3 regions of the Lysinibacillus louembei genome follow, and region 1 is predicted to be linked to each of the others. Evidence: a T-box and tRNA genes for the amino acid it is inferred to sense, from the RefSeq annotation. Region 1 holds a T-box; the other regions hold tRNA genes.
What was found. The T-box of region 1 lies ahead of metG (methionine--tRNA ligase). A T-box ahead of a tRNA ligase gene usually reads a tRNA of that ligase, here a tRNA-Met.
Positions count from the first base shown of each region.

Region 2: it has a tRNA-Met gene. The T-box ahead of metG (methionine--tRNA ligase) is inferred to sense a tRNA for this amino acid. The anticodon was not compared.
Region 3: it has a tRNA-Met gene. The T-box ahead of metG (methionine--tRNA ligase) is inferred to sense a tRNA for this amino acid. The anticodon was not compared.

Region 1 is NZ_CP137624.1:1,418,954-1,424,771, reverse strand. Features, by position in the region: gene R6U77_RS07075 (glutathione ABC transporter substrate-binding protein) at 1-654, opposite strand, end outside; gene rsgA (ribosome small subunit-dependent GTPase A) at 948-2,009, opposite strand; gene metG (methionine--tRNA ligase) at 2,245-3,885, opposite strand; T-box leader at 3,996-4,244, opposite strand; gene R6U77_RS07060 (GerMN domain-containing protein) at 4,294-4,749, opposite strand; gene R6U77_RS07055 (DUF2268 domain-containing putative Zn-dependent protease) at 4,746-5,570, opposite strand; gene R6U77_RS07050 (iron-siderophore ABC transporter substrate-binding protein) at 5,716-5,818, shown strand, end outside.
Region 2 is NZ_CP137624.1:2,269,036-2,274,853, reverse strand. Features, by position in the region: gene R6U77_RS11410 (nuclease-related domain-containing protein) at 1-124, shown strand, start outside; tRNA gene R6U77_RS11405 (tRNA-Glu) at 262-333, opposite strand; tRNA gene R6U77_RS11400 (tRNA-Ser) at 342-432, opposite strand; tRNA gene R6U77_RS11395 (tRNA-Asn) at 436-510, opposite strand; tRNA gene R6U77_RS11390 (tRNA-Ile) at 520-596, opposite strand; tRNA gene R6U77_RS11385 (tRNA-Gly) at 601-674, opposite strand; tRNA gene R6U77_RS11380 (tRNA-Phe) at 682-757, opposite strand; tRNA gene R6U77_RS11375 (tRNA-Asp) at 772-847, opposite strand; tRNA gene R6U77_RS11370 (tRNA-Met) at 851-927, opposite strand; tRNA gene R6U77_RS11365 (tRNA-Ser) at 967-1,059, opposite strand; tRNA gene R6U77_RS11360 (tRNA-Ile) at 1,077-1,153, opposite strand; tRNA gene R6U77_RS11355 (tRNA-Met) at 1,161-1,234, opposite strand; tRNA gene R6U77_RS11350 (tRNA-Ala) at 1,253-1,328, opposite strand; tRNA gene R6U77_RS11345 (tRNA-Pro) at 1,355-1,431, opposite strand; tRNA gene R6U77_RS11340 (tRNA-Arg) at 1,441-1,517, opposite strand; tRNA gene R6U77_RS11335 (tRNA-Leu) at 1,527-1,615, opposite strand; tRNA gene R6U77_RS11330 (tRNA-Gly) at 1,622-1,696, opposite strand; tRNA gene R6U77_RS11325 (tRNA-Leu) at 1,739-1,823, opposite strand; tRNA gene R6U77_RS11320 (tRNA-Lys) at 1,842-1,917, opposite strand; tRNA gene R6U77_RS11315 (tRNA-Thr) at 1,922-1,997, opposite strand; tRNA gene R6U77_RS11310 (tRNA-Val) at 2,006-2,081, opposite strand; rRNA gene rrf (5S ribosomal RNA) at 2,091-2,205, opposite strand; gene R6U77_RS11300 (hypothetical protein) at 2,394-2,831, opposite strand; gene R6U77_RS11295 (cysteine desulfurase family protein) at 2,900-3,982, opposite strand; gene nadB (L-aspartate oxidase) at 4,072-5,643, shown strand; gene nadC (carboxylating nicotinate-nucleotide diphosphorylase) at 5,597-5,818, shown strand, end outside.
Region 3 is NZ_CP137624.1:1,874,842-1,880,659, reverse strand. Features, by position in the region: gene R6U77_RS09300 (hypothetical protein) at 1-110, opposite strand, end outside; gene R6U77_RS09295 (suppressor of fused domain protein) at 128-1,180, opposite strand; gene R6U77_RS09290 (catalase) at 1,411-3,459, shown strand; tRNA gene R6U77_RS09285 (tRNA-Leu) at 3,619-3,700, opposite strand; tRNA gene R6U77_RS09280 (tRNA-Gly) at 3,712-3,786, opposite strand; tRNA gene R6U77_RS09275 (tRNA-Cys) at 3,833-3,906, opposite strand; tRNA gene R6U77_RS09270 (tRNA-Gly) at 3,913-3,987, opposite strand; tRNA gene R6U77_RS09265 (tRNA-Gln) at 3,991-4,065, opposite strand; tRNA gene R6U77_RS09260 (tRNA-His) at 4,086-4,161, opposite strand; tRNA gene R6U77_RS09255 (tRNA-His) at 4,190-4,265, opposite strand; tRNA gene R6U77_RS09250 (tRNA-Trp) at 4,294-4,367, opposite strand; tRNA gene R6U77_RS09245 (tRNA-Tyr) at 4,384-4,467, opposite strand; tRNA gene R6U77_RS09240 (tRNA-Thr) at 4,471-4,546, opposite strand; tRNA gene R6U77_RS09235 (tRNA-Phe) at 4,558-4,633, opposite strand; tRNA gene R6U77_RS09230 (tRNA-Asp) at 4,650-4,725, opposite strand; tRNA gene R6U77_RS09225 (tRNA-Met) at 4,729-4,805, opposite strand; tRNA gene R6U77_RS09220 (tRNA-Val) at 4,821-4,896, opposite strand; tRNA gene R6U77_RS09215 (tRNA-Glu) at 4,906-4,980, opposite strand; tRNA gene R6U77_RS09210 (tRNA-Ser) at 5,001-5,092, opposite strand; tRNA gene R6U77_RS09205 (tRNA-Asn) at 5,100-5,174, opposite strand; rRNA gene rrf (5S ribosomal RNA) at 5,189-5,304, opposite strand; rRNA gene R6U77_RS09195 (23S ribosomal RNA) at 5,413-5,818, opposite strand, start outside.

The DNA.
Region 1 (5,818 bases):
ACCAACTGGGTTGGCATTTACATAAGCGCGAAGCTTTGAAGCATCGTCACCTGCTTCTTCATAATCTTTTGCAATAACCGCTGGACTAATCATGTAGCCACCAGCATGTGTTAATACCGCTAATAGCGGCCCATAAGGTGCTTTTGTCTTAATATCTACTGTATATTCATCTACAACTGTAACCGATTCGATAGGCTCAAAGTTTGAAGCACGTGGTGATGCTACTACTGGGTCTAATAAACGGTCTAAGTTAATTTTTACAGCTTCTGCATTGAAAGGTGTTCCGTCATGGAATTTAACGTCTTGACGTAATTTTAATTGTAATGTTAAATCATCAATTTGTTCCCATGATTCTGCTAACAATGGCTCGATTTCACCTGTGTCAAAATTACGTACTACTAAAGTTTCATAAATATTTGCTTGTACGTTGTTAGACGGCACGTCATTTGAACCGTGTGGGTCAAGCTCAACAGCCTCTGATAATACTTCTAAAACTAGATTACCACCAGTTACTGTTTCTGTATTTTCATTGTCATTGCTTGCTGTATCGCCTTCTTTATCTGTCTCTTTCCCTTTATCATCGCTACCGCATGCGGCAAGAACAACGATAAGTGCCGATATTAAAAGCACTAGCCATAGTTTATTACTCTTCATTCGCAAATCCTCCCTTTATCATCTCTTTTTCAGAGAATTATCTTTTTTAAATATTATCTGAATTTTCTTTAAAAATCAACCCTTATTCATAATATATAAATTGAATTAAATGATTGCCACTATTAAAGCAGTAAATTAGATTCTATATATTTTCACAACTTTTATAAATACTCATGATTATACATATATATCCATAAATAACATAAGACCTCCACCTCAAAATATGAGGTGAAGGCTAATTGTTTGTAAAAATTCAATTCTTTCAATCAACAATTCTGGCAGATAAAAAAATATTACTTATATTTTTTGTTCGATTTCATCCCTTTAGAAATTTGCTTCCATTTGCGCTGTTCAGCCTGCTTTGCCTGCGCATCTGTTTTGCGCTCAATATAGGCTAGCTCACGTTGTAGCTTGAAATAGCTTTGGAGACGTGCTGATTCCAGTACTCCCTCATCAATCGCTTTTTGTACAGCGCAATGCGGCTCTCCTTTATGCGTACAATCTCTAAAGCGGCATTGCTCCATTAACTGTTCAATATCTTGGAAGCTTGCAGCAAGGCTATCTGATTGATTCCAAAGCTGTAGCTCGCGCATACCTGGTGTGTCAATTAAACAGCCACCTGAATCAAGTGCTACTAGCTCGCGATGTGTTGTCGTATGACGCCCTTTGGCATCGTCTTCTCGAATGCTAGAAACTTTCATATGTGCTGTTCCTAAAAGGGCATTCGTTAAAGTAGATTTCCCCGCACCAGAAGATCCTAGTAACGCTCCTGTCACACCCGCTGGGAACAGCTCGCTTAATCGCTCAAAGCCAATACCCGTTACTACGCTCGTTACAATTACTTCTACACCAAATGCGATACTTTCCACCTCTGACACATAATGTGCCACATCATCGCACAAATCCGCCTTTGTTAAAACAATAACAGGCGTTGCACCAGAATCCCATGCTGCCACTAAATAACGCTCTAGTCTGCGAATATTAAAATCCTCATTTAAGCTCATTACTAAGAGTACAATATCAACATTTGCTGCAACAATTTGCTCTTCAATTTCTAAACCTGCCACTTTGCGTGAAAATACTGACTTACGCTGTAATAGCTTATGAATAATCGCCTTTTCCTCTCCAGGCATTTGCTCAACTAACACCCAGTCCCCTACTGCTGGATAATCCTCGCGCGCAAAAGCGTTATATGCAAAATTCCCCGCTATCGTCGCTAGCCACTCTCCATGCTCACTTATAACGCGATATGAATGCTTATGCTCCAACACCACACGTGCTGGCACGTATTTTTTATATTTATCCTCTAACTGTTCGATTTGCTCACTAAAAAATGCTGTTAATCCTAAATTCAATGTAAATTCCTCCTAAAGTGTATATAAAAAAAGTCCTGAGCTGCCATTTCAGCAGTTCAAGACTTTTACACACATAGGAGCTTTTTTACAAAGCTAAACAAGCATACGTCAAAACGTACACTGTAGGCGTGTGAAAGTGAACAAGCTGAATGGCAGTTTGTCAATCGCAATCGTATTCATCATGTCACATCACCTACTTCCGATAATTTGTAAATCAACTATAACTGAATATTTTCTACAAGTCAACTTTATTTGAAATTAATGTATTATATTCCTCTTCAATTTGTGCTATATCAATGCGATCAAATAAAGGTGTAATCGCTTGTAAATGCGTTGGCTGGACAATTTGCTCCTGCCATTCAATCGTTTCGAGTTGCAGCATTGTGCGAATTTTCTCTGTAGAAAATGGCAAAAACGGCTGCAATAGCTGCGCTAAGTTCGCAATGATATATGTGCATGTTGCTAATGTTTGTTTCCCTGCCTCCACATTTTCTTTCACTTGTAGCCACGGCTGCTGCTCATCAAAATAACGATTTGCCCCGCGTATATAATAGAAAACTTGCTCTAACGCCTCCTTGAAATGACCTTTTTCAATAAGCGTGCCCACACTTTCATAAAGCCTAACAGTTTGCTGACGAATTGCTTCATCTATTTTCCTATTTGGCACAATGCCTTCAAATGATTTTTCGATAAATTTTAATGTTCGGTTAACGAAATTGCCATATGCACCAAGCAATTCCCCATTATGACTGTAAATAAATTCTCGCCATGAAAAGTCTGCATCGCGATTTTCAGGTGCATTAACTGTTAAAAAGTAACGGATTGAATCTGCATCATATTTTTCAATCATATAAGGAACCCATACTGCCCAATTTTGACTTGTCGATAGCTTTCTTTTCTCCAATGTCAAATATTCATTTGAAATGATATGTGTTGGCAATGATGGATTATTCAACCCCATCAAAATAGCGGGCCAAATAACACTATGAAACGGAATGTTGTCTTTGCCGTGAATATAATAGGATATCGTTTCCTCATTCCACCAATCCTTTAGTTCTTCTCCATGCTGCTGTGCCCACTCTATGCTTGCCGTTAAATAGCCTGCGACAGCTTCAATCCATACATAAATCTTTTTATCACGAAAGCCATCAATCGGTACTGCAATACCATTTGGTAAATCGCGGGTCACTGCACGATCTGGCACACCTTCTGCTAAATAGCGGGTCGTTAAAGCAATCGCATTATCGCGCCAGCGCTTCTCCTGCTTCGCCTGTGCAACAAATTGCTCTAACTCTTTTTGAAATTTACTAAAGGCAAAATATAAATGCTCTGTTTCTTTAATGACAGGCTCATTGCTACAAATTTTACAGCGCTTTTCCAATAAATCAAGTGGGTCTAAAATGGCTGAACAGTTGTCACATTGATCTCCCCTCGCCTTTGCACCGCAATTCGGGCAAATACCTTCTACAAAGCGGTCAGGTAAAAATTGCTTGTCTGTTTCACAATATGCCTGCTCCACTTTTTTGCTATATAAATGGCCCTTTTCAAGTAGCTGTAAAAATAGCTGCTGCACTGCTTGATGATGGTGTCGTGCATCTGTTCTTGTGTATAAATCATACGAAAAGCCTAACTTCGTAAAGCTTTCTTCAAACTCCCTGTGATAATGGTCTGCAATGGCTGCGACAGTTGTATTTTCTTGACTTGCGCGAATGGAAATCGGCGTACCGTTACAATCACTCCCTGACACATATAATACATGCTCACCCTTTTGACGGTAATAACGCGCTAAAATATCTCCTGGTAATAATGCTACAACATGTCCTAAATGCAATGAACCATTGGCATATGGCCAAGCTCCCCCAATAACAATTGCCATGCTGAAATCCTCCTTTAAAATCAATTGTGCTTTGCATAATTGTGTCCAGATTTTTTCAAGCTAGCTCGAAAAAATCCATTTCAAAATAAAAAAGCGCCCTAATCTAAAAAGATTAGGACGCCTAAATTAACGTGGTACCACCTATATTTACAAATAGCTCACACTATTTGCCTCCATCAGTACGTCGCATGCGAGATACTGCTGCTGTTATAACGAGTGCCTTTCTCGTCGTAGCCTACTTTATTGTTCGGTACGCAGCTCCGAGGCCATTTTCCACTAGGTTTGCTTGCTTCATTTCCACCATCAGAAGCTCTCTATCAAACAATCCCCTACTGTACTTTCCTCTTCAACGCTTTTCATTTCAAGTTGTTACATATCATACATCTAAATGAAATGGAATACAAGCGTCTATTTTGGTTTTTGAAATGACTGCTCACGTGTAATCGGTTGTCCAATAAAAACGTGGTCTAGCTGTTCCTTTGATGAACCATTATGCAACAGCATGATTTCTTGAACATCAGGGAAATTTTTAAAATAGGATTCTGCAAGTGATCCCATAAACATTTGACCTCCAGCTGACCCTTGTACAAGTCGCACACCATCATCTAAATTTAATACAAGCGTACCGTCCTCTATTTGATAATCAATTAATTTAACTTTTTCAGCAACCACTTCATTAAAAATAAAATGAATTAAGGCTTCCTCCGTGCCTTTTTTATAGCTTACCTCACGTGGAATCACATACTCCGCATTTGCGTCTGATTCATAAACTGTAATGGTTTGCTTCCCTTTTGCTGAGCTTTCTGGTGAACATCCTATTAAAAAAGCGAAAGCGAAAACGCTAATCCATAGCCATTTTTTCATGATGAGCCCTCCTTTTGTAAGATTGAGCCTTCAACGATTACTTCCGTTGGCATGTGCAATAGCTGCATCGATGTGAAGCTATTTGCTTGTTGAAAAGACTTTACTATTCTATACCCAATACAGTAGCCAATCCAACTAGGTAATTTCTCATAATTTCCGAATAAAAAAGGCTGATGCTTTTCTACATCGATTAACTGTAATGAAGGAAGAAAATGCTCTGTCCAAATTGGCTGAATTTGCTCCACTGTATAGCGCCTTGTCCATGGAGACAGCCACTGCATTCCATATAATTCCTCTACAGCACATTCTGCAAGCCCCTCCATCACCAACGAATCCTGCAATGCTAATTGACTAGGCTCACGCTTTACATAATGCAAGCGACAAATATGGTTGTATTCATGCGCTAGCAATGCTCTTAATTCTTCTACATGTAGCATCTCTGATACAAATAAAAAAAGTCCGTTTGGATAGGCAACGCCATTTTTCTTTGGTGTACCTGCTGTAATCGGCAAAATATAAATTTCTACATCAGGTCCCTGCCATAAAGCACGCAAACGTTCATACTCTTGCTCAACAATTGACCATATTTCCTCGTGTTGCAATAATCGCCCTGCACATTGCCACTCAAATGGCTGAAATAAACCATTACATAATAATTCATATTGAATTGCTTCTTTAGATGCCCATGGAAACACTTTTTGCAATGGTGTACATAGCACATCACAATGAATGTCTGCCATCTTTACTACATTTTGATTGCTGCATAGCTTAACTATATTTGCAAGTATCGGTGCTGTTTCAATAACGCCTATCGCTTTCATCCTTTTTCATTAATATATGCTTTCCATATAATTCATATACTTTTTCACTAAAAAAAGATTGACTTTCGATAAAATCATAGTATGATTTTATCGAGTGATAAAGATTCTCATTATCAATCAATCAAACTTTAGTGAGGTTATTCAAATGAAAAAAGTAAAAAATTCCTTGTTTTTCTTAATGCTTATGGCATTAGCTGTTTTTGCTTTAGCAGCATGCTCTGATTCATCAAAAGAGGAAGAGCCAAAAA
Region 2 (5,818 bases), 850 kb from region 1:
GATTTCCTCGAGATATGCAGCAAAGCGTTTGTTAAAATATTTACCTATAATCAAGCAAGGCAGAACTACTTATTACGAGATTCCTGAGCAAATTGTTACAATCGCCCCTCATTCGCCCAATTAGCTAGAAAATTCGCCCGATTCCACAGTCAATTCGCCCGCAAACAGTCTACATTCGCCCATTTTTGTTTTGGTCATTTCTCTTCTTTCTACACAATAAAAAAGCAGTACACGTCTCGAAGACATGCACTGCTTTTTGAATGACCCGTACGGGATTCGAACCCGTGTTACCGCCGTGAAAGGGCGGTGTCTTAACCACTTGACCAACGGGCCAGCTTTGCTGGCGGAGAAGGAGGGATTTGAACCCTCGCGCCGGTCACCCGACCTACGCCCTTAGCAGGGGCGCCTCTTCGGCCTCTTGAGTACTTCCCCATATGGCTCCGAAGGCAGGGCTCGAACCTGCGACCAACCGGTTAACAGCCGGTTGCTCTACCACTGAGCTACTTCGGAATAATCTTTTGGTGGGCCTAAATGGACTCGAACCATCGACCTCACGCTTATCAGGCGTGCGCTCTAACCAGCTGAGCTATAGGCCCTTATTGGAGCGGGTGATCGGAATCGAACCGACGACATCAGCTTGGAAGGCTGAGGTTTTACCATTAAACTACACCCGCACATACATGGTGGGTCAGGACGGAATCGAACCGCCGACACTTAGAGCTTCAATCTAATGCTCTACCAACTGAGCTACTGACCCATGTTTTTTTAAAATGGCGGTCCCGACCGGGATCGAACCGGCGATCTCCTGCGTGACAGGCAGGCATGTTAACCGCTACACCACGGGACCTTTTGGTTGCGGGGACAGGATTTGAACCTGTGACCTTCGGGTTATGAGCCCGACGAGCTACCGAACTGCTCCACCCCGCGATAATTATTATGTTGTTCACCATTTTTTCTTGGAAAAGATGGCGGAGGAAGAGGGATTCGAACCCCCGCGCGGTGTAACCCGCCTGTCGGTTTTCAAGACCGATCCCTTCAGCCGGACTTGGGTATTCCTCCGTTATAAAAGTGAAAAATGGTGGACCTTACAGGACTCGAACCTGTGACCGGACGGTTATGAGCCGTCTGCTCTAACCAACTGAGCTAAAGGTCCTTTAAGATGGCGGCGGAGGGGATCGAACCCCCGACCTTACGGGTATGAACCGTACGCTCTAGCCAGCTGAGCTACGCCGCCAGGATCTTTACTTATGGTTGGTGGAGCCTAGCGGGATCGAACCGCTGACCTCCTGCGTGCAAGGCAGGCGCTCTCCCAGCTGAGCTAAGGCCCCATAAGTTTCTTTCAGTTGGTGTTACATGGTCGGGAAGACAGGATTCGAACCTGCGACCCCTTGGTCCCAAACCAAGTGCTCTACCAAGCTGAGCTACTTCCCGTATAACTAATGGCGCGCCCGACAGGAGTCGAACCCATAACCTTCTGATCCGTAGTCAGACGCTCTATCCAATTGAGCTACGGGCGCTTTTTAAAATGGTGCCGAGGGCCGGAATCGAACCGGCACGGTAGTCACCTACCGCAGGATTTTAAGTCCTGTGCGTCTGCCAGTTCCGCCACCCCGGCACATGTTGGAGCGGAAGACGAGGTTCGAACTCGCGACCCCCACCTTGGCAAGGTGGTGTTCTACCACTGAACTACTTCCGCATGTGCTAAAGAATTTTTATTCTGACAGTTTATGAAATTATTTGGTGCGGGTGAAGGGAGTCGAACCCCCACGCCTTACGGCGCTAGATCCTAAGTCTAGTGCGTCTGCCAATTCCGCCACACCCGCTTTTATTTAGGTCTTAAATGGTGAGCCATGAAGGACTCGAACCTTCGACCCTCTGATTAAAAGTCAGATGCTCTACCGACTGAGCTAATGGCTCAAAATGGTGCCGGCGATAGGAGTCGAACCCACGACCTACTGATTACAAGTCAGTTGCTCTACCAACTGAGCTACACCGGCATTTTGATTGGTGGAGGATGACGGGTTCGAACCGCCGACCCCCTGCTTGTAAGGCAGGTGCTCTCCCAGCTGAGCTAATCCTCCGTATGTAAAGCCTAGCAACGTCCTACTCTCACAGGGGGAAACCCCCAACTACCATCGGCGCTAAAGAGCTTAACTTCCGTGTTCGGTATGGGAACGGGTGTGACTCTTTGCCATCATTACTAGACTCTTTTCTCTCTCAAAACGTTACCCGTTCTTCAAGACAAGAATTAGTATATAACGTTATTTCACATTATGCAATACTTTTTTAAAAAAAAATATTATTTTTTAAAATTGCTAAAATACAATGCTCTGTTGCTCATTATAGCAAGTGCTTTTCTAAAAGAAAATAGCTTATTTTTATCTTACTAACACTTATATTTTAATATCCACTGCCGTTTCATTTTGAAGCTCAGAACTTGCATGATGAGATGACCGCGCATTATTCTCTTCCTCCCCTGATAATTGCTTATGTTCCTTGGGATTCTCTTTTGTAATTTTCATCAATAAAGCTTTCCCATAAAGCGACGGGTCATGCTTCACCAAATATTGATGGTCTTTTCCAGGTACTTTATCTCCAACCATAATACGCCCTGCAATCTTTAAGCAAGTTAATTGAATTTTTAATGCTTCTTGCTCTGCTTCCATTCGCTTTTTGGCAGCCTCAGCTTCCCTTTTAAGTTGCTCTGTCATCTTTTGTTGCTTTTTTAATTCGCGCTCCAATTCCTGCTTTTTCTTTAACAGCTCCTCTTCTTTTGTTATTACAGCATTATCCATAGCAAAGTTTACAGTTTGCGACCCTTTGATGTGCACCGATTTCTCCTCCTTTCTGTAGAAAGCTCCTATTTTATTATTCGGCACAAAATGCAAAAATTAAAGATTCACTCAATTGCCAAAAGCGTTTGACTCAACTTTTGTAAATCTTCAATAGATGTGTCTTCTCCAAAAGAAATTCTAAAAAATTGACGCGCAGCTGCCACCGAGTAACCCATAGATAAAATAGCTTTCGTGCCTGAATCACTATGAATATCGCAGGCGCTCCCTGTGGATATGCCAATCCCCGCTTCATTAAGCTTCAATAACACATATTGCCCTTCAACCTTGTCCATTATGACACCACAAATATTGGGCAATTGATTTTTTGTTTCAATTAATTTACAGCTTTTTGGTAAAGTCTCTTTTAAGTATTGACGCAAGGTTTCATAATGACTTCTTTTGTAATGATATTCCTCTACTGCTGTAGCAAAAGCCACAATTGCAGGTGTATCTAATGTGCCTCCACGCAATCCTTTTTCATGCGTAACACCTGGCACTAATGATGGTACTTGTAACTTCGGGTTAATATAAACAGCTCCACAGCCTTTAGGTCCCCCAATTTTATGTGCCGATACAGTAATCGCATCTACTTGGGCTTGTAACGGCAATTTGCAAAATGATTGGACACAATCCACATGGATGAATACGTTATTTTCTTCTGCAATGCGTGCGATTTCTTCAATTGGCTGAATCGCACCTATTTCCGAGTTGACATGCTGAATTGTGATAACAGCAGTTTCCTCACAAATAGCAGCACGTAACTGTTTGATATCAATACAACCATCTTGCTGTAAAGCTAGCTTTGTAATTTGATAGCCCATTTTTTCTAATGTATTTAATGCCGCATGAACAGATGTATGCTCGGCTTGTGATGAAATAATATGCTTGCCCTTCTTTGAGGCAAGGGCTAATGACAAAATAGCCAATATATTGCCTTCCGTTCCGCTGCCGGTAAAAATAATCCCATCTTTATTTCTATCAAGTGCTTGTGCAATCACATTTCTTGCTTGTTCAACGAAATATTGGGCTTGCCCCCCTGCATCATGCAAGCTTGAGCTGTTGCCGTAATATCTTTTCGCCACCTCACAATATGCGGCAATTGCCTTTTCTGTCATTGGTGTTGTTGCTGCGTAATCTAAATAAATCATCTTTTTCTCCCTTTCTAATTTTCAGTCTTGTTTTCTCTTTTATTTTATGTAAAGATATGTGTCAAGACAACTGTAAGGAAGGTATTATTATGTGCAAAACAGATGTTCTTATAATCGGCAGTGGCATTGCTGCACTTCAAGCTGCTCGCATATTAGGGCAACATTTTCATGTACAGCTTGTCACAAAGTCTTCTGTAGTAACAAGTAGCTCCTATAGGGCACAGGGAGGCATTGCGGCTGTTACAACACAAATAGACGATATTAATTATCATATTCACGACACAATGCTCGCTGGTGAATATCATCACACATCGAATGTTGAAACATTAATAAAAGATGGCGCACAGCTCATTGACACACTTTTACAGCAAGGGCTTCCTGTTGACCGCTATGCAAATGGTGAGCCTATCCTCGGTTTAGAAGGTGCACATAGCCATCACCGTATTTTACACGCTGGCGGAGATCAGACAGGTAAGTATTTTATTCATTATTTACTAGAACGACTGCCGGTTACTGTGACAATCAATGATTATGAAATGGTGTATGAACTATTATTCAATAAAAATGGGGACTGCATTGGTGCATTAACACGAGGCAAGCAAGGTACAAAATGCTACCTTGCTCATCATATCGTTATCGCTTCGGGTGGTGCGGGAGCCCTTTATAACTGTACCTCTAATTTTTCTACAAACACTGGTGATGGCATTGCACTTGCCTATATGGCAGGCGCAGCTATTAGCGATATGGAATTTATGCAATTTCACCCTACTTTATTATGGTGCAATGGTGAAGCAAAGGGGCTTATTTCCGAGGCTGTACGTGGAGCAGGAGCAATTTTTGTTGATGCGGCAAGACAGCCGACTATGAAAGGACTTGATTTGGCACCTCGCCATATCACAGCACACACATTATTTGTAAAGCGGCTTGCTGGAGAAGAAACTTTTTTAGATATTTCGATGATTGAGAAATTTGAGGAAAAGTTCCCGTCTATTACAAAGCTATGTGCTGACAATGGGATATCTTTACAAGATGGCTTAATCCCTGTTGCACCAGGCAGCCATTTTTTAATGGGTGGCATTGTCGCAGATAGTTCAGGGCAAACATCTATCCCTTCTTTATATGCGGTAGGAGAAGTCGCTTGTACAGGGGTTCATGGTGCAAATCGACTTGCAAGCAACTCGTTATTAGAGGCAATTACTTTTGGACAGCGTATGGCACAAACAATTATCCAAAAAGGCCTACATCAACAAAACTTTATGATTGAACAAAGCAACAGCGATATAGTCATGCCGCATTTATTTACAAAAGAGCAGCTTCAACAAAAGATGATGAAAGCACTAGGAATCGTGAGAAACCATTCCTCGTTGCAAGAGTTTTTACAACAAATGCCGTCTTTACAAACGCTACTTTCTGCGAATCGTGACAGCTTACCATGTGAACAAATCGAGCTTTCTATGATGCATATTGTAGCTATATTAATGGCGAAAGCGGCGCTAACTCGCACAGAAACACGAGGGGCGCATATTCGCACCGATTATCCTTTTACAGATACAAAATGGACAAAGCGCTGGATTGTTTTTTCACAAGGTCAAATGGAAGTGAGGAATTCTTTATATGAACATAATCAAGCTAGAGGAAATGCTGAAGCAATTTTTCAATGAGGATATAGGAGATGGCGATTTATCAAGCGAACTTATTTTTTCACCTACGCAACAAGGAGCATTTTCCTTTTATGCAAAAGAAGATGGCATTTTTTGCGGTGGACCGATTATTGAGCAGGGCTTTCGTTTACTTGACGCTTCTATCGTCATTACTTTACATAAACGAGATGGAGAA
Region 3 (5,818 bases), 460 kb from region 1:
TGTCCATACTGCTCATGTTTTATTAATTCAGGAATTTCTGTACCTCTCCCATAAGCAGTTGTTAAGCGATGCCACGGTATAGATGCAACTTCTTTATAGACAATTTGCATCAGACCACCTCTTTTCTTTAGCCTATTGTTTCTAGAATATTGCCATCCTGGTCTTTTATAGAGGTAGGTATAATATGAATCTCTAAGCTTTTAAACGTAGAAAGACTCACTGTTTTTTCCTTAGGTTCTAGTATCGTATTCAATTCCTCTAATGCAGCATGATGAAGTGTAATTTCTACACCTTCTTCACTTTCTTCTATTACAGGTATATCGCCAATATTCAAAGTAATTTGTGCTTGCTGTCCTACAAGGATAAGTGACTTATTTTTTAAAAGGCGTCCATTTAATGTTTTCTTTATGATATTTGCTTGCTTAGCACCAATCGTTAATATAGCTGACTTTGTCTCGCTTGAGCTCCACGCTAGCTGTTCATTGTATAAATAACCTGTGCTAGAACCATCTTGTTTAATTCCTTGCTCTATAGCATCCTGCACCTCTTGTATCGTTACCATTGATGCTCGCTCTAAATCCGTAATATAGTAAGGCATATATGACTGACAAGCTTCTAGTAAACCTCTTGTATTCCAAGTTTGAACAGCTTCAAGCTCATCTGCTGTAATCCCTATCATCTGTAAAAATTGAACTTGCCCATTCGCTGTATCCATTGTAGCAAGCTCTAAATCTTCAATAAAAGCAAGCGCTGTTAATTGTGTATCAGCATCAAGACAAATCGGTCCATTCGCATCTAAGTAATCCCCTGCGCGAAATACATTGCCACTGCTAAATACGTATCTCCCCATATTTTGCAATAAATTAAGCGCCCAAGCTGGCGGCTCTTCCTCCGCAATGTCCCTTGCTAAACGAAATGTTAATTCAAAGCCATAGCCACTAACTTCAACATTATCCGATTCCTTTTCATATAGCTCTGAAAAGCCATATGTAACAAAATGCCAATGTGCTATAGGCTGCTCACTCTTATAAACGCTTATACCGTCTAATGGATCATTTCCACCAAGCGCGTATGGAATCATTGTGCCATAGTGAGCTGGCTGTTGCTCACCATATATTTTTTCTACAGCTTGATCAATAGCATCCCAGCCAGGTGCCTCATAATTTTCTTCCTCCGTCATACATATCCCTCCATAGATTACTGACATTACTTAATGAATAAGGAAATTTTATGTTAATGCATTTTAAAAGTCAATGAACCATACTACCCTTCGTCATGAGCGTTATGGCCTAGAAATAGAGATATTAGAGCTCGATATTTCTTCCTTTGACTCATAGCATGCTGCATATAAACTCAGAATATAGGGCATACTTCTTACCGAAATAATAATTTATTTGAGGTGAGAAAAGCTTGAAGGATAACACAAATTCGTCTAATAAAAAACGTGAGCAATTAGAACAGTTTATTCATGAATCTGAAGGAAAGAAAATGACCTCCAATGAAGGTATTACGATTTCTGATGATGAAAATTCATTAACAGCTGGCGAACGTGGACCGACACTGATTGAAGATTTTCTTGCACGTGAAAAGTTAGCACATTTTGATCGTGAGCGTATTCCTGAACGTGTCGTACATGCAAGAGGATATGGGGCTCATGGCGAATTTCAGCTATATGAATCATTATCAGACTTAACAATGGCTGATTTTTTGCAAGACCCTAATAAAAAAACACCATTATTTGTACGTTTTTCACAAGTTGTTGGATCCAAAGGCTGTAATGAGACAAATCGTGATGTTCGTGGATTTTCCGTTAAATTTTATACGGATGACGGTAACTATGATTTAATTGCTATTAATATGCCCGTATTTTTTATTCAAGATGCAATCAAATTCCCTGATTTAATTCATTCGGTTAAGCCAGAGCCCGATAATGAATATCCACAAGGGCAAACAGCACACAATACATTTTGGGACTTTATGGCGAACAACAAAGAAACTGCCCATATGTCTTTATGGATCGCATCTAATCGTGCATTTCCTAAAAGCTTTAGAACAATGGAAGGGTTTGGTGTACACACTTTCCGTTTGGTGAATAAGGATGGTGTATCTCACTTTGTTAAATTTCATATAAAGCCGTTGCTTGGTGTACATTCATTAATATGGGATGAAGCACAACGCCTTGGTTCTGATGCTGATTTCCATCGTAGAGATTTGTGGGAAAATATTGAAGTTGGCAACTATCCTGAATATGAACTAGCCATTCAAGTGATGAAAGAAGAGGATGAATTTGCCTTTGATTTTGATATATTAGACCCAACAAAATTATGGCCTGAAGAAGATTTCCCTTTACGTAAAATCGGTAAAATCATTATTAATCGTAATGTTGATAATACCTTTGCAGAAACTGAACAAAGTGCATTTCATCCTGGGAATATTGTGCGGGGCATTGATTTTTCAAATGATCCACTTCTTCAAGGAAGATTATTCTCCTATACAGACACTCAACAGGCTCGACTTGGTGCGAATCACCAACAACTGCCTATCAATCGTCCAGTATGTCCATTTGCTAATAACCAGCGTGATGGCGCATCAAGGATGATTATCGATCGTGGAAAGGTTGCTTATCATCGAAATGGGCTTGCCAATAATACACCATATACAGTACCAGGCACACAGGGTGGATTCGTCACTTATCCTGCAACAGTAGAAGGGCATAAAGTGAGAAAAACAGCTCCATCATTTAATGATCATTACTCTCAAGCGAAAATGTTTTGGAATAGTATGAGTGACATGGAAAAGCGTCAAATCATTGGTGCCTATTGCTTCGAGCTTGGAAAATGCGGACCATTTGTACGACAGGAATGGGTGAATATACTTGCTCATATTAGCAGCGAATTGGCACACAGCGTTTCCAAGCAATTAGGTACTACAGTGCCTGATGTGGAGGAGTCTCCGGTTATAAAATCCTCCCCAGCGCTTAGTCTCCAAAATACGATTTTTGTACCTGATACATTGCGTGTTGCGGTATTCTTAGCTGAAGGCTTCGATGGTCCTAGTGTAAGTAAGCTATTGGATGAATTATCAGCAGCGAAATTAAGAGTGGTAATTGTGCATGAAACATTAGGGCAAGTAAGCGGAACTGAAGGTGTATCATATGAAGTACATGATAGCTTTTTAACAGGTTCTCCACTTGTATATGATGGTATTCTTATTGTTGGAAGTGGCAATATCACTACACATTTTGCTTATACAGCTCAAAAATTTACAACCGATATCTACAACCATTTCAAACCTATCGGCATTATTCAAAATGGTGAGGCTATACTTAAATCACTAAGCTTCTCAAGTGATGAGGGAATTGTAACTGATGCAGAAGAGAATTTTGCTAACAGATTTATAAATACAATGGCGAAGCAAAGATTCTGGGGCCGTCCAAGTTTCCTTTATCCTACGTTATAATTTACTGACTGGCTGCTTATCGGTATTTTACCGATAACGGCCATTTTGTTTAAGAAAATGCTAAGCTTCATACCCTTATTATTTATATCTAACATCTTGAATGCAAAAAAAACACCTCACATGTATTTGTGAAGTGCTTTATATCAATGCTTTAAATTATACCAGTAGTCGGGGTCGAACCGACACTCCCGAAGGAACGCGATTTTGAGTCGCGCGCGTCTGCCAATTCCGCCATACTGGCAAAGGCAAATTTGGAGCGGAAGACGAGGTTCGAACTCGCGACCCCCACCTTGGCAAGGTGGTGTTCTACCACTGAACTACTTCCGCAAACTATTATGTTAAAAGAGAAAAAAATCTCCAATTTTATATAAATTGGAGGCGGCAACCGGATTTGAACCGGTGATAAAGGTGTTGCAGACCTGTGCCTTACCACTTGGCTATGCCGCCTTAAAATGGAGCGGAAGACGAGGTTCGAACTCGCGACCCCCACCTTGGCAAGGTGGTGTTCTACCACTGAACTACTTCCGCAAATGGCTGGGGTACTAGGATTCGAACCTAGGCATGACGGAATCAAAATCCGTTGCCTTACCGCTTGGCTATACCCCAACAACTTATAATTATAAAAATGGGGCGACTGATGGGAATCGAACCCACGAATGCCTGAACCACAATCAGGTGCGTTAACCACTTCGCCACAACCGCCACAATATAAAATTCTTTTAAAATAAAATGGGGCGACTGATGGGAATCGAACCCACGAATGCCTGAACCACAATCAGGTGCGTTAACCACTTCGCCACAATCGCCATAATTAAATTTCGTAACAAAAAAATCTGGCAGGGGCAGTAGGAATCGAACCCACACCAAAGGTTTTGGAGACCTCTATTCTACCGTTGAACTATGCCCCTATTCAGATAAATCAAATGGTGGAGGGGGACGGATTCGAACCGCCGAACCCTAAGGAGCGGATTTACAGTCCGCCGCGTTTAGCCACTTCGCTACCCCTCCAAATGGTGCCGGCGATAGGAGTCGAACCCACGACCTACTGATTACAAGTCAGTTGCTCTACCAACTGAGCTACACCGGCATTAAGGATAATGGTGGGTCAGGACGGAATCGAACCGCCGACACTTAGAGCTTCAATCTAATGCTCTACCAACTGAGCTACTGACCCACTATATTTATTTAAATGGCGGTCCCGACCGGGATCGAACCGGCGATCTCCTGCGTGACAGGCAGGCATGTTAACCGCTACACCACGGGACCTTTTGGTTGCGGGGACAGGATTTGAACCTGTGACCTTCGGGTTATGAGCCCGACGAGCTACCGAACTGCTCCACCCCGCGATAATAATATAATAATGGTGGAGGATGACGGGTTCGAACCGCCGACCCCCTGCTTGTAAGGCAGGTGCTCTCCCAGCTGAGCTAATCCTCCATATTTAAGTGGTGACCCGTACGGGATTCGAACCCGTGTTACCGCCGTGAAAGGGCGGTGTCTTAACCACTTGACCAACGGGCCAATAATAGTTGTTTTAAGGATGGCGGAGAGTAAGGGATTTGAACCCTTGAGACAGTGTTAACCGCCTACACGATTTCCAATCGTGCTCCTTCGACCTCTCGGACAACTCTCCAAGAAGATGGCTCCGAAGGCAGGGCTCGAACCTGCGACCAACCGGTTAACAGCCGGTTGCTCTACCACTGAGCTACTTCGGAATAATTTAAGGTTAGCCTAGCGACGTCCTACTCTCACAGGGGGAAACCCCCAACTACCATCGGCGCTAAAGAGCTTAACTTCCGTGTTCGGTATGGGAACGGGTGTGACCTCTTTGCCATCATCACTAGACTATTTTCAAAGACAAGAATTATTATACCATATTTTCTATTAAAGTCAAGTATGTATTTTCTTGTTCTTTCAAAACTGGATAAACGGTCATTGAAACAAGTTTAGAATGTGGTTAAGTCCTCGATCGATTAGTATTCGTCAGCTCCATGTGTCGCCACACTTCCACCTCGAACCTATCTACCTCATCGTCTTTGAGGGATCTTACTTACTTGCGTAATGGGAAATCTCATCTTGAGGGGGGCTTCATGCTTAGATGCTTTCAGCACTTATCCCGTCCATACATAGCTACCCAGCGATGCCGTTGGCACGACAACTGGTACACCAGCGGTATGTCCATCCCGGTCCTCTCGTACTAAGGACAGCTCCTCTCAAATTTCCTACGCCCACGACGGATAGGGACCGAACTGTCTCACGACGTTCTGAACCCAGCTCGCGTACCGCTTTAATGGGCGAACAGCCCAACCCTTGGGACCGACTACAGCCCCAGGATGCGATGAGCCGACATCGAGGTGCC